DNA from 3 places in the Bradyrhizobium sp. USDA 3315 genome. Region 3 is predicted to be linked to each of the others. Evidence: predicted binding sites of a transcription regulator. Region 3 holds the regulator's gene; each other region holds the start of a gene.

Region 1 (4,364 bases), 3.5 Mb from region 3:
CAGTCCCGACTGCCTCGGGACTGGCGTTTTTACACGACCAAGACCCAAACGCGAAGGCCGGACCACCTCTGAGGTCGTTCGGTCATCGGGCCAGACCGGAAGTGGTTCGCCCAGCGACCGGCACGATTCGTGTCCGACATATAACCAGTACAGAAAAGCCGGGCGGCGATGCTGGGCCTCTCTTTCTTTGAACGCTGAACTTTGGACCTAGAAGTCCACACCACCCATGCCGCCCATGCCACCACCCCCTGGCATGCCGCCGGGTGCGTTCTTCTTCGGCAGCTCGGCGACCATGGCTTCCGTGGTGATTAGGAGTGCCGCGATGGAGGCGGCGTTCTGGATCGCGGTGCGCACGACCTTGGTCGGGTCGATGATGCCCTTCTTGACGAGGTCGGCATAGTCGCCGGTCTGGCCGTCGAAGCCGTAATTGTAGGTCTTGTTCTCCAGGATCTTGCCGACGATGACGGAGCCGTCCTCGCCGGCGTTGACCGCGATCTGGCGAGCCGGAGCCGACAGCGCCTTGCGCACGATCTCGACGCCGGTCTTCTGGTCGTCGTTCTTGGTGCGCAGGCCCTTCAGGTGCTCGGAGGCACGGAGCAGGGCGACGCCGCCGCCCGGGAGGATGCCTTCCTCGACAGCCGCACGGGTCGCATGCATCGCGTCATCAACGCGATCCTTGCGCTCCTTCACCTCGACTTCGGTCGCGCCGCCGACGCGGATCACCGCGACGCCGCCTGCGAGCTTGGCGAGACGCTCCTGCAGCTTCTCACGGTCGTAGTCCGAGGTGGTCTCCTCGATCTGCGCCTTGATCTGGGCAACGCGGGCGTCGATGTCGGCCTTCTTGCCGGCGCCGCTGACAATCGTGGTGTTTTCCTTGTCGATCATCACCTTCTTGGCGCGGCCGAGCATCTGCAGCGTGACGTTCTCGAGCTTGATGCCGAGGTCTTCCGAGATGGCCTGGCCGCCGGTCAGGATCGCGATGTCCTGCAGCATGGCCTTGCGGCGATCGCCGAAGCCCGGAGCCTTGACGGCCGCGACCTTCAGGCCGCCACGCAGGCGGTTGACGACGAGGGTGGCGAGGGCTTCGCCTTCGACGTCCTCGGCGACGATGACCAGCGGCTTGCCGCTCTGTACCACGGCCTCGAGCAGCGGCAGCAGCTCGTTCAGCGAGGAGAGCTTCTTCTCGTTGATCAGGATATAGGCATCGTCCAACTCGGCACGCATCTTGTCGGCGTTGGTGACGAAGTAGGGCGAGATGTAGCCGCGGTCGAACTGCATGCCCTCGACGACGTCGAGCTCGGTCTCGAGCGACTTGGCTTCCTCGACCGTGATCACGCCCTCGTTTCCGACCTTCTTCATGGCGTCGGCGAGGAACTTGCCGATTTCGGCATCGCCGTTGGCCGAAATGGTACCGACCTGGGCGATCTCCTCGTTCGAGGTGACCTTCTTCGAGTTCTTCTGGAGGTCCGCAACGACGGCTTCGACCGCGAGGTCGATACCGCGCTTCAGGTCCATCGGGTTCATGCCGGCGGCGACCGACTTGGCGCCTTCCTTCACGATCGCGGCCGCGAGCACGGTCGCGGTGGTGGTGCCGTCACCGGCCGCGTCAGCGGACTTGGAGGCGACTTCGCGCACCATCTGCGCGCCCATGTTCTCGAACTTGTCCTCGAGCTCGATCTCCTTGGCGACAGCGACGCCGTCCTTGGTGATGCGGGGAGCGCCGAACGACTTCTCGAGCACCACGTTGCGGCCCTTCGGACCGAGGGTGACCTTCACCGCGTTGGCGAGGATATCGACGCCGCGCAGCATCTTGTCGCGGGCATCGACGCCGAATTTGAGTTCTTTGGCTGACATGTCTGTCTCCCCTGAGTTGATCTCTGCTCCTCGTCCTGAAGTGCTTGCTCTTGAAGCGGGCGTCTCGAAGAACGAGACAGTTGGCTCTTGGCCTCATCTTTCGAGACGCCGGCAGCGCCTGCTCCTCAAGAGAGCGGGCGTACGGCTTAAGCGGCCTTTTTGCTGGCGGAGGTGCCAGTGAGAACACCCATGATGTCGCTCTCCTTCATGATCAACAGCTCCTTGCCGTCGATCTTGACTTCGGTGCCCGACCATTTGCCGAACAGCACGCGGTCGCCGACCTGAAGGTCAATCGGGATCAGCTTGCCGCTCTCGTCGCGGCCGCCCGGGCCGACGGCGATCACTTCGCCCTGCGAGGGCTTTTCCTTGGCCGAGTCGGGAACGATGACGCCACCAGCAGTCTTCTCTTCAGCTTCGATGCGCTTGACCACGACGCGGTCGTGAAGCGGACGGAATTTCATGCGATCCTCCCTGGCCTTGTGCGCAATCTCGGGATTCGCACCCACAATGAGCAAGTGCTAATCGCAGCTCACTTATACCTGTGACAGTTGGGCGCAAGAGCGTCCGCCTGCGATATTTGGCTGCAAATTGGGTCTCTCGAAGGAGAATGCCCGCGGCGATCGCTGGCGGGCGAAGCAATAGGCCGCCAGCAGTGTCTGTGTCCGATCTGGGCCGTCGCGACTTATTGCACCGCCACACGACTTCGGTGCGGACGGGACTAAACACCTAGGCGGACACGCCATCGTCGCGCACCCCACAAATTCACAGGTACAGACCTAGGAGCGTGGCTGGCCCGAATGATCGTCGCCACCGAGGTCGTCCGCGATCTCCTGCAGGAGCTTCGGTCCCCTGGCGAGCCTGCGGCCAAGTGCGGTGACGAAGGAATCGTAGCGTTCACCTCCCTTGGCGCGCGCGGCTTGCGCGGCCGGCTCCGGCAATGCCGGGGTCGTGGTCAACCAGAACCGGACGAACACGGCAAGCGTCTCGACCGCGATGCCGACGTCGCGCTCAAGCCGGATCATGCGGCGATCGAGCTGGTCGAGGCGCTTCGCGATCACCGCCTCCCGTCGTTCGGCCGCATCCGGGGACAGAAAGGAGGCGATCGCGGCCTCAGCGATCAGCGATTGAGGTTGGTCTCGGCGCGCGGCATAGTCCGTCAGCGCCGTCATAACGGCCGGGTCGAGGTAGACCGAAATCTGGATCTTCTTCTTGCGGACGGTCATGGCGGTCACAGCTCCATGCCATCGCCGGAGTCCAGCGAGACCTGCCGCGCTACGCCTCGCATGATCCGGGTTATGCGGCTGTTGCGGACGGCCTCATCGTCCGCATCATCGACGGGATCGGCTTCGAACTCGTTCTCGATCGGCGCCCTCCTCTCGACCAGCGTCACGCGGCTGAGCTCGGGCTGCTGGCGGCGTTCGGATCCGGTCGGATCGTCATCTTCGGTCGCGGTCATCGGGCCGGCATTGCCGATTTCCGCTTTCGGCGGCACTGGCCGGCCCGTCCAATCATTCGGCCGCCCCTGGTTGGGAACAGTGAGTGCCGGCACCGGCAGAATGCGCTGCAGGAGGCGCGCGTCGTCGTAATAGCGCGCCTTCTTCGCCCGGATCGGCCGAGCGCCCGCAACCATGACGATCTCGTCCGTCGGTGGCAGTTGCATGACTTCGCCTGGGGTGAGCAGCGGCCGGGCCGTTTCCTGCCGGGAGACCATCAAATGACCAAGCCACGGGTTCAATCGGTGGCCGGCATAGTTCTTCATGGCGCGCATTTCGGTCGCGGTACCCAAGGCATCGGAGACACGCCTGGCGGTGCGCTCGTCGTTGGTGGCGAAGCTGACGCGGACATGGCAGTTGTCGAGGATCGAATTGTTCGGGCCGTACGCCTTCTCGATCTGGTTCAGCGATTGGGCAATCAGAAAGCCCTTCAGTCCATATCCTGCCATGAACGCCAGCGCCGACTCGAAGAAATCCAGCCGCCCCAACGCGGGAAACTCATCGAGCATCAGGAGCAGCCGGTGGCGCTTTGCCTTGGCCTGCAGGTCCTCCGTGAGACGCCGGCCGATCTGGTTGAGGATCAGACGGATCAGCGGCTTGGTCCGGTTGATGTCGGAGGGCGGCACGACGAGGTAGAGGGTCGCCGGTTGCTGGTCGCCCACGATGTCGGTGATGCGCCAATCGCAGCGCCGGGTCACCGCGGCGACGATGGGATCGCGGTAGAGCCCGAGGAACGACATGGCGGTCGACAGCACGCCCGACCGTTCGTTGTCGGACTTGTTGAGCAGCTCGCGCGCTGCGCTAGCGATGACGGGATGTGGTCCGGCTTCGCCGAGATGCGCGGTCTTCATCATCGCGACAAGCGTCGATTCGATCGACCGCTTCGGATTAGAGAGGAACGCGGCGACGCCCGCCAGCGTCTTGTCCTCTTCGGCATAGAGGACATGGAGGATGGCGCCGACCAGCAGCGCGTGACTGGTCTTCTCCCAATGGTTCCGCTTCTCCAGACTCCCCTCG
Region 2 (4,364 bases), 5.6 Mb from region 3:
CGACGCCGCCTGCGAGCTTGGCGAGACGCTCCTGCAGCTTCTCACGGTCGTAGTCCGAGGTGGTCTCCTCGATCTGCGCCTTGATCTGGGCAACGCGGGCGTCGATGTCGGCCTTCTTGCCGGCGCCGTTGACGATCGTGGTGTTCTCCTTGTCGATCATCACCCTCCTAGCGCGGCCGAGCATGTTGAGCGTCACGTTCTCGAGCTTGATGCCGAGGTCTTCCGAGATGGCCTGGCCGCCGGTCAGGATCGCGATGTCCTGCAGCATGGCCTTGCGGCGATCGCCGAAGCCCGGGGCCTTCACGGCCGCGACCTTCAGGCCGCCACGCAGGCGGTTGACGACGAGGGTAGCGAGTGCCTCGCCTTCGACGTCTTCAGCGACGATGACCAGCGGCTTTCCGCTCTGCACCACGGCCTCGAGCAGCGGCAGCAGCTCGTTCAGCGAGGAGAGCTTCTTCTCGTTGATCAGGATGTAGGCGTCTTCCATTTCAGCGCGCATCTTGTCGGCGTTGGTGACGAAATAGGGCGAGATGTAGCCGCGGTCGAACTGCATGCCCTCGACGACGTCGAGCTCGGTCTCGAGCGACTTGGCTTCCTCGACCGTGATCACGCCCTCATTGCCGACCTTCTTCATGGCGTCCGCAAGGAACTTCCCGACTTCGGCATCGCCGTTGGCCGAAATGGTGCCGACCTGGGCGATCTCCTCGTTCGAGGTAACCTTCTTCGAGTTCTTTTCCAGATCCGCAACAACGGCCTCGACCGCGAGATCGATACCGCGCTTCAGATCCATCGGGTTCATGCCGGCGGCAACCGATTTGGCGCCTTCACGCACGATCGCGGCGGCCAGCACGGTCGCGGTGGTGGTGCCGTCGCCGGCAACATCCGCCGCCTTCGACGCCACCTCCCGCACCATCTGCGCGCCCATGTTCTCGAACTTGTCCTCGAGTTCGATCTCCTTGGCGACGGCAACGCCGTCCTTGGTGATGCGGGGCGCGCCGAACGACTTGTCGAGGACGACGTTGCGGCCCTTCGGACCGAGAGTGACCTTCACCGCATTGGCGAGGATGTCGACACCGCGCAACATGCGGTCGCGGGCATCGACGCCTAATTTGACTTCTTTAGCTGACATATTTTTCCTCCCAGAATTGAAATTCGTCTCTCACCTTGCCGAGGCAGCGCAGGGGTGAGCGTCAGCGGCGGTCGGCGTCAGGCCGCCTTCTTGGAGCCGGCGACGTCGGTAACAACGCCCATGATGTCGCTCTCCTTCAAGATCAACAGCTCCTGGCCGTCGATCTTGACTTCAGTGCCCGACCACTTGCCGAACAGCACGCGGTCGCCGACCTGGATATCAATCGGAATCAGCTTGCCGCTCTCGTCGCGGCCACCCGGGCCAACGGCGATGACTTCGCCCTGGGAGGGCTTTTCCTTGGCAGTGTCGGGAATGATGATGCCGCCTGCGGTCTTCTGTCCGGCCTCGATGCGCTTGACCACGACGCGGTCGTGAAGCGGACGGAATTTCATGCGATCCTCCTTTGCTTCTTGTAGTGCTGGGCTGGCAGTCGCAATGAGCGAGTGCTCGCCGCTCCTCACATAGGCCAGTGACACTTGGGCGCAAGGGCTTCAACCCATGTCGCCTGTTCGCCGTTCAAAGACGTGTGGGTCCGGCAGAATGACCGCTTTGCGCCAACAGCTGCCCTCCCCGCCAAGTCCCAATTGAGACATTCGCTGCGCGTCAGTGACGTTCGGGTATTCGGGCGCCGCTCATGCTCTGCGCGGCCAGGCAGTTGTTTGAGACTTGGTTCACGCCGCCGCCGATCCTCGAAACGTTCTTTCCGCGCGTCCTGTCCGAATGAAATTGCGAAGCACATCGCAAAACTCGTCCGTAGCCGAGAACATCGGGTTGTGTCCCCTGCCGTCGAAGAGATAGAGCTGCGCGCCGACAATGCGAGACGCGATGAATACGCTGGCATCGCATGTGACGAGCCGGTCTTCCCGGCCGTGGGTAACGAGGGTTGGGACGGCGATCGATTCGAGCAGCGGCGCGATGTCCATGCCTGGGTCCGGATCGTAGAAGCTAAGGATCGTCTCAATCGGCAACCTGCACATGCGCTCGGAGGCCATCCGCCGTAGCTCGTCGGTATCTGGCTCGCTGTAGACATACCGTGTTTGCAAGCGAACTAGTTCCTCAACGGCGCCCCGCGCATAGGCGTCCTGACGAAGCGCTGTGTAATCCGGGTTAAAAACCGGACGCCCGTTCGGCAGCGTTCCAATCATCGGCGTGCCCACCGTCACGATCTTTCCGACGAGTTCCGGGTGCCTATGAGTAAGCTGGATGAGCAGGTTTGAGCCGCGCGAGATGTCAACGCCGATGATTGGGGCGGCGGCGACCGCGTGGATGATCGCGCGGAGGTCCTCCATGTGTTGGAGGGTTGAGTAAGGACGCACGAGAGGGCCGGATCGTCCGGCACCCCGGCAGTCGACCGTGATGACACGGAATTCCTGGCAAAGCTGCTCGAGAATCGGCTCAAAGGTCGCAAGCCCGTATACGATCGGATTTATGAAAACGACGGTCGGCTCGCCGCTGCCGTGCTCGTAGAAGACGAGGCGTGCACCCTCCCGTACTGCGTACTTGGCACGATGAATGCACTTGCGCGCGCGGTCGCGGTCAGCGTCGGTCTCGCCAAGCGCCATGGCGCGCTCGTAGTAGGCGTTCGCTCCATCAAGGTCGTCGTCGACGCCGGCCAAGTCACCGAGCATCAGGAGGCACTCGTGCTCGATGCGCCGGGCGGGCGGCGCTGCATCCCCTCGAGGACGGGTCGTAAGCTGCAGGCACGTTTCAAGTTGGGATACAGCTTCTTTGACAGCATGCCGCGCCTTTGCCAGCCGACCGGCGGCCATCAGATAAATTGCCCCCTGGTCGGGCAGTGCGCCTTCAATAAAATGATGGGCGACGATCTCGGGCTGGCCCACCGCGATCTCTGGCCGCAACCGCTCGATCGCTTGTGCGACGCGCGCATGCAGCTGCTGACGGGACGATTTGAGCAAGGTGGCGTAGGCCGCGTCGCAGACAAGCGCGTGCTTGAAGCTGTACGTATGATGGGGCGGCGTCCCACGTCGTTGGATGAGTCCCGCCTGGCAGAGCTGACCAAGCGCCGCCGCCAGCTGCGCCTCGGGATATCCGGCGACCGCCCTGACGACGTCCTCATCGAACTCCCGACCGATGCAGGCGGCGATCTGTGCTACCTCGCGTGCCGGAGCCAGGCGGTCGAGACGCGCCATGAGCGAATCCTGCAGCGTCGCCGGAATGGCCGGCGGCGGAAGTGGTCCGGCGAGCTCGAGATCGCTGCCGCCAGCCGTTGTCTTCCAGATCGCCGATTCGATGACCGCTTTCGTCAATTCCTCGACGAACAGAGGCACACCCTCCGTACGGGAGAGAATGGCTTCGATCACGATTGGCGGAAGCGACCGTTCACCCGCCGCCATCTGGATGAGCGTTCGGGATGCTGGCCGCCCGAGGCGGTTGAGACTGAGTAATGTGACGTGCGGAAAATTCGTCCAAGACGTCGGCACGTCAGGCCGCAAGGTTGTGACGAGAAGGATTGGCAGAACCCGGATCCTGTCCACAATTCGCTCGAACAGCTCCGCCGACGTGGGATCGAGCCAATGCGCGTCCTCCAGGACGACGAGCATCGGCCGCTGCCGCGAAAGCCCCTCCATCTGTGCCAAGAGTATGCCAAAGAGCCGCGCCTTCTTCTCTTGCGGCGTCCCTCCTGGCGCCGCGTAGCCTCCACTGAGCGGCAGCCCCATCAGCTCGGCGAGCAACAGCGCCGCGTCTTCCCCGAACTCGCCGGCCGTGCCGAGAAGCCGCTCCAGCTTTTCGAGCTTTAATGAGGGTGCATCCTCTCGGAGATACCCGGCCGCCCTCTGGAGCTGGGTGACCACGGGCCAGAGCGCACTGTTGGCATGATGGGGCGAACAGTAATACCCGATGCGGAAGCGAGGTTCGTTTCGGAGACGCTCACGGAGTGCAAGGACGATCCGAGACTTGCCGATGCCGGCCTCGCCGGATAGCAGCACGACCTGACCCTCGCCGCTTTTGGCCATCTCCCAGCGGTCGAGGAGGAGAGCGAGTTCGTGTTCGCGTCCGATCAGCGGGCCAACATCGGCGCGTCGCAAGGCCTCGAACCGACCCTCGGCTGCCGCTTCGCCAAGAACGCGGAACGCCGGTAGCGGGGCTTCGATCCCTCGGATCTGCTGCAGGCCCAGATCGGTGAGTGTGAACCAGCTGCCAAGGAGGCGCCGTGTGCTTTCGGAGATCACCACAGCACCGGGTTCTGCGAGCTGCTCCAAACGCGCTGCGAAGT
Region 3 (4,364 bases):
CGGCCAGTGCACGTAGACGCCGAAGGCTTCTCGGTCAGCGTGGCTCAAGGCAGATCTCCGCGAGCTTCACGAAGGCGCGGGCGCGATGCGACAGGCCGAGCCCGAGCGGCGGCAGGCCGTGCTTCTCGATGCTGGTCATCTCGCCGAAGGTCCGCGTGTAGCCGTCGGGCAGGAAGGCCGGATCGTAGCCGAAGCCGGCAGTGCCACGCGGCGGCCAGACCAGGGTCCCATCGACGCGCGCCTCGACCTCCTCGAGATGATCGTCGGGCCAGGCCACGCACAACGCCGACACGAAGTGTGCCTTGCGCCGGTCCGGTGCGGTGGCGCCGCGCTCCTGCAGCAGCCGCTCGATCCGCGTCATCGCCGCCATGAAATCCTTGCCCTCGCCGGCCCAGCGCGCCGAGTAGATCCCGGGCGCGCCGTCGAGCGCGTCGACCACGAGGCCGGAATCGTCGGCGAAGGCTGGCAGTCCGGCCGCCTTCGCTGCCGCGATCGCCTTGATCGCCGCGTTGGCGCGAAAATTGTCGCCGGTCTCCTCGGGCTCGGCGAGGTCGAGCTCGCCGGCCGACACCACCTCCACGCCATGCGGCGCCAGCAGTTCCCGCATCTCGGCAAGCTTGCCGGGATTATGGGTGGCGATGACGAGCCTTCCGGTGATTCGGCGGTGCATGACCAATCTGACTACGCCACCGCGATCTTTTGCAAGTCGACCAGACGCGCGACACCTTTGCGCGCCAGCGCCATCAGCGCCAGGAATTCACCTTCCGAGAACGGCGTCTTCTCGGCGGTGCCCTGCACCTCGATGATCCGGCCGTCCCCGGTCATGACGAAATTGGCGTCGGTGTCGGCTTCGGAATCCTCGGCATAGTCGAGATCGAGCACCGGCGTGCCCTGGTAGATGCCACAGGAGATCGCCGCCACATTGTCGCGCAACACATTGGTCTTCAGCATGTTGCGGGTCTTCATCCAGTTGATGCAGTCGGCCAGCGCCACCCAGGCACCGGTGATCGAGGCGGTGCGGGTGCCGCCGTCGGCCTGGATGACGTCGCAATCGACCGTGATCTGGCGCTCGCCGAGTGCCTCGAGATCGACGGCTGCGCGCAGCGAGCGGCCGATCAGCCGCTGAATCTCGACCGTCCGGCCGCCCTGCTTGCCGGCCGAGGCCTCGCGGCGGGTGCGTTCCAGGGTGGCACGCGGCAGCATGCCGTATTCGGCGGTGACCCAGCCGCGGCCCTGGCCCTTCAGCCACGGCGGCAACCGCTCTTCCAGCGTGGCGGTCACCAGCACATGGGTGTCGCCGAACTTCACCATGCAGGAACCCTCGGCATATTTGACGACGCCGCGTTCCAGCGACACGGGACGCAGTTCATCGGGTGCACGGCGGCTTGGCCGCATGAAATCCTCCAGAAATCCGAGAAAATTGGCTGGCCGTGCTTGTAGGAGCGGGAAGGGGCAGCGGCAAGGGTTTTCGGCCCCGGCAGGGTCCGGTACGAGGGGACCGAATGCATGCTTGTCATCGGCCTCCCGGATCGACAAATTATGCAGTAATTGTGAGGGACTAGAGTGTGACTCACCACGATCCGATTGGCCTGATCGCGCCGCATGCCGGGCTCGCCCAGCTCAACGAGCGTTCGCGCGACATTTTTCGTCAAATCGTCGAAAGCTATCTCGCGACCGGCGAGCCGGTCGGTTCGCGCAACATCTCGCGCCTGATCGCATTACCGCTGTCGCCGGCCTCGGTCCGCAATGTGATGTCGGATCTCGAGCAGCTCGGCCTGATCTATGCGCCGCATACCTCCGCCGGCCGGTTACCGACCGAACTCGGGCTGCGCTTCTTCGTCGATGCGCTGATGCAGGTCGGCGACCTCACCGAGGCCGAGCGTCAGTCGATCCAGACCCAGCTCGCTGCCGTCGGCCGCGCGCAATCCGTCGAGGCCGCGCTTGGCGAAGCCTTGACGCGGCTGTCGGGGCTGACCCGTGCCGCGGCGGTGGTGCTGACGCAAAAGTCGAATGCGCGGCTGAAGCACATCGAGTTCGTGCGGCTGGAGCCGGAGAAGGCGCTGGTCGTGCTGGTCGGCGAAGACGGCCAGGTCGAAAACCGCGTCCTGGCGCTGCCGCCGGGTGTTCCATCCTCGGCCCTGACCGAAGCGACCAACTTCCTCAATGCGCGGATCCGTGGCCGCACGCTGGCCGAAGCGCGGCTCGAGCTCGAGACGGCATTGACGCAAAACCGCGCCGAGCTCGATCAGCTCACGCAAAAGGTGGTCGCGGCGGGCATCGCGAGCTGGTCCGGCGGCGAGAGCGAGGACCGCCAGCTGATCGTGCGCGGTCACGCCAATCTGCTCGAGGATCTGCATGCGCTCGACGATCTCGAGCGCATCAAATCGCTGTTCGACGATCTCGAAACCAAGCGCGGCGTGATCGATCTGCTCGGCCGCGCCGAACGCGGCGAGGGCGTGCGGATCTTCATCGGCTCGGAGAACAAGCTGTTCTCGCTGTCGGGTTCCTCGACCATCATCGCGCCCTACGGCGACGCCCAGGGGCGGATCGTGGGCGTCCTCGGCGTGATCGGACCGACGCGGCTGAACTATGCGCGGGTGATCCCGACCGTCGATTATGCCGCGCGCATCGTCAGCAAGATGCTGGGCGGCTGACCGGAGGGCGATTTCGCTTTCATTTGACGGGTTTTCTTCACCCAAGCCGGAGATCCCAGTTCCCGAGACCGGTATGTTGCGCTTGATTTTCGCCGCCCAAAGCACGATATCCCGGCAAGCAATCCCCAAGATTTGAACCGACGCGAGTTTTCGAGAAGGCAAGCCATGACCGATCCGAACCGGGCCAATGACAACACCGAGAATTCGGCGCCGACGGGTGAGCCCGTGGTCTCGAAACCCTACATCATGCCTGACGAGCCCGAGGCCGGATCGGCGGAGGCGCTGACCAAGGAACTCGCCGAGGCGCGCGACCGGACGCTGCGCACGCTGGCCGAGATGGAGAATCTCCGCCAGCGCACCCGCCGCGAGGTCGCCGACGCCAAGGCCTACGGCATCACCGGCTTTGCCCGCGACGTGCTCGATATCGCCGACAACCTGCAGCGCGCGCTCGATGCGGTGCCAGCCGAGACCAAGGAAGCCGCCGATCCCGGCCTGAAGGCGCTGATCGAAGGCGTCGAGCTGACCGAACGTTCGCTGCTCAACGCGCTGGAGAAGAACGGCGTCAAGAAGTTCGACCCGATCGGCGAGAAGTTCGATCCGAACTTCCAGCAGGCGATGTTCGAGGTGCCTGATCCGTCGGTGCCGTCGGGCACCGTGGTGCAGGTCGTGCAGGCCGGTTACATGATCGGCGAGCGCATCCTGCGCCCGGCACTGGTCGGCGTCTCCAAGGGCGGCGCCAAGGCCGCCCCGACCGCCGACATCACCGCCTGATCCATCCCGATCCCGGCTGCGCGTTTGTGAGCTCGCGGATTGCGCGGGCTCACGGTCGCGGCTTCTCGTGTGCCTTCGGCCAATAGGTGCCGAAGCTCCAGAGATTTCCTTCCGGATCGCGGCAGGCGAAGTCGCGGCTGCCATAGTCGGTATCGCGCAGTTCCATCTCGATCTTGGCGCCGGCAGCCTTGACCTTCGCGTGCAGCGCGTCGGGATCGTCGACCGCGATATAGATCGAGTCGGTGCGGCGGTTGTCGAGGTCGCCGACCAGCCTGCCATATGCGTCGTCGCGGCTCTGGCCCAGCATCAGCATCGAGGAACCATAGGCGAGCTCGGCGTGATGGATCACGCCGCCATCGCGGTAGACGACGTGTTCGGTGAACCCAAGCACCGTCGTGAGCCAATTGGTCATCGCCTCGGCGTCCTTGCAGCGCAGGGTCGGGTAGATGCGGGGCGGTTCGATGTCGTGCGTCATGGTCGCTCACCTCCTTGGCTGACGGCGCCATCCTGCACGAGGCAACGCGGCGTCGGCTTGAAGGTTTGTTACCAGTCCGCCAGCCCATCGCCGGCGTGAACCAGCCGGCGGTCGGTCAGCGCCCGGCGGCGCGCCCAGGCGGTTGGCGGTTCGCCTGCGAATTCGACGAACTCGCGGGCGAGATGGGCCTGGTCGGCATAGCCGCTTTCCGCCGCGATCCCCGCCCAGCCAAGCGCTGCGCCGCTTTGCGCCAGCCGGCTCGCCCGGTGAAACCGCATCATGCGCGCCAGCGATTTGGGGGCGAGGCCGAGTTCGGACCGAAACCGGCCAGCCAGATGCTTGCGGCTCCAGCCGATCTCGTCGGCCAATGCCGTGATGCTGATAGCGCCGGCCGAACGCGCCAGTTTTCGATAGGCGAACGTGACTTCGGGAGACGGCATGTGGCCGGCGCGGCGCAGCACGAA

What was found. Region 3 encodes HrcA, which represses chaperone genes, less so after heat shock. Its sites were predicted from a motif close to GTTAGCACTCNCNNNNNGNGAGTGCTAAC; they were not measured.
Region 1: ACVIYL_RS25420 (co-chaperone GroES) is a predicted target of HrcA. The motif match lies at 2,349-2,377, and genes of this name have one in related genera.
Region 2: ACVIYL_RS35655 (co-chaperone GroES) is a predicted target of HrcA. The motif match lies at 1,552-1,580, and genes of this name have one in related genera.

What each region holds. Positions count from the first base shown of each region.
Region 1 is NZ_JBSRYP010000001.1:5,470,206-5,474,569, reverse strand. It holds gene groL (chaperonin GroEL) at 208-1,854, opposite strand; gene ACVIYL_RS25420 (co-chaperone GroES) at 2,001-2,315, opposite strand; gene ACVIYL_RS25415 (CopG family transcriptional regulator) at 2,631-3,077, opposite strand; gene ACVIYL_RS25410 (conjugal transfer protein TraG) at 3,083-4,364, opposite strand, start outside.
Region 2 is NZ_JBSRYP010000001.1:7,576,527-7,580,890, forward strand. It holds gene groL (chaperonin GroEL) at 1-1,129, opposite strand, end outside; gene ACVIYL_RS35655 (co-chaperone GroES) at 1,207-1,521, opposite strand; gene ACVIYL_RS35660 (alpha/beta fold hydrolase) at 1,801-4,364, opposite strand, start outside.
Region 3 is NZ_JBSRYP010000001.1:1,960,297-1,964,660, reverse strand. It holds gene hemW (radical SAM family heme chaperone HemW) at 1-48, opposite strand, end outside; gene rdgB (RdgB/HAM1 family non-canonical purine NTP pyrophosphatase) at 35-670, opposite strand; gene rph (ribonuclease PH) at 682-1,395, opposite strand; gene hrcA (heat-inducible transcriptional repressor HrcA) at 1,566-2,654, shown strand; gene grpE (nucleotide exchange factor GrpE) at 2,820-3,425, shown strand; gene ACVIYL_RS09035 (VOC family protein) at 3,475-3,900, opposite strand; gene ACVIYL_RS09030 (helix-turn-helix domain-containing protein) at 3,969-4,364, opposite strand, start outside.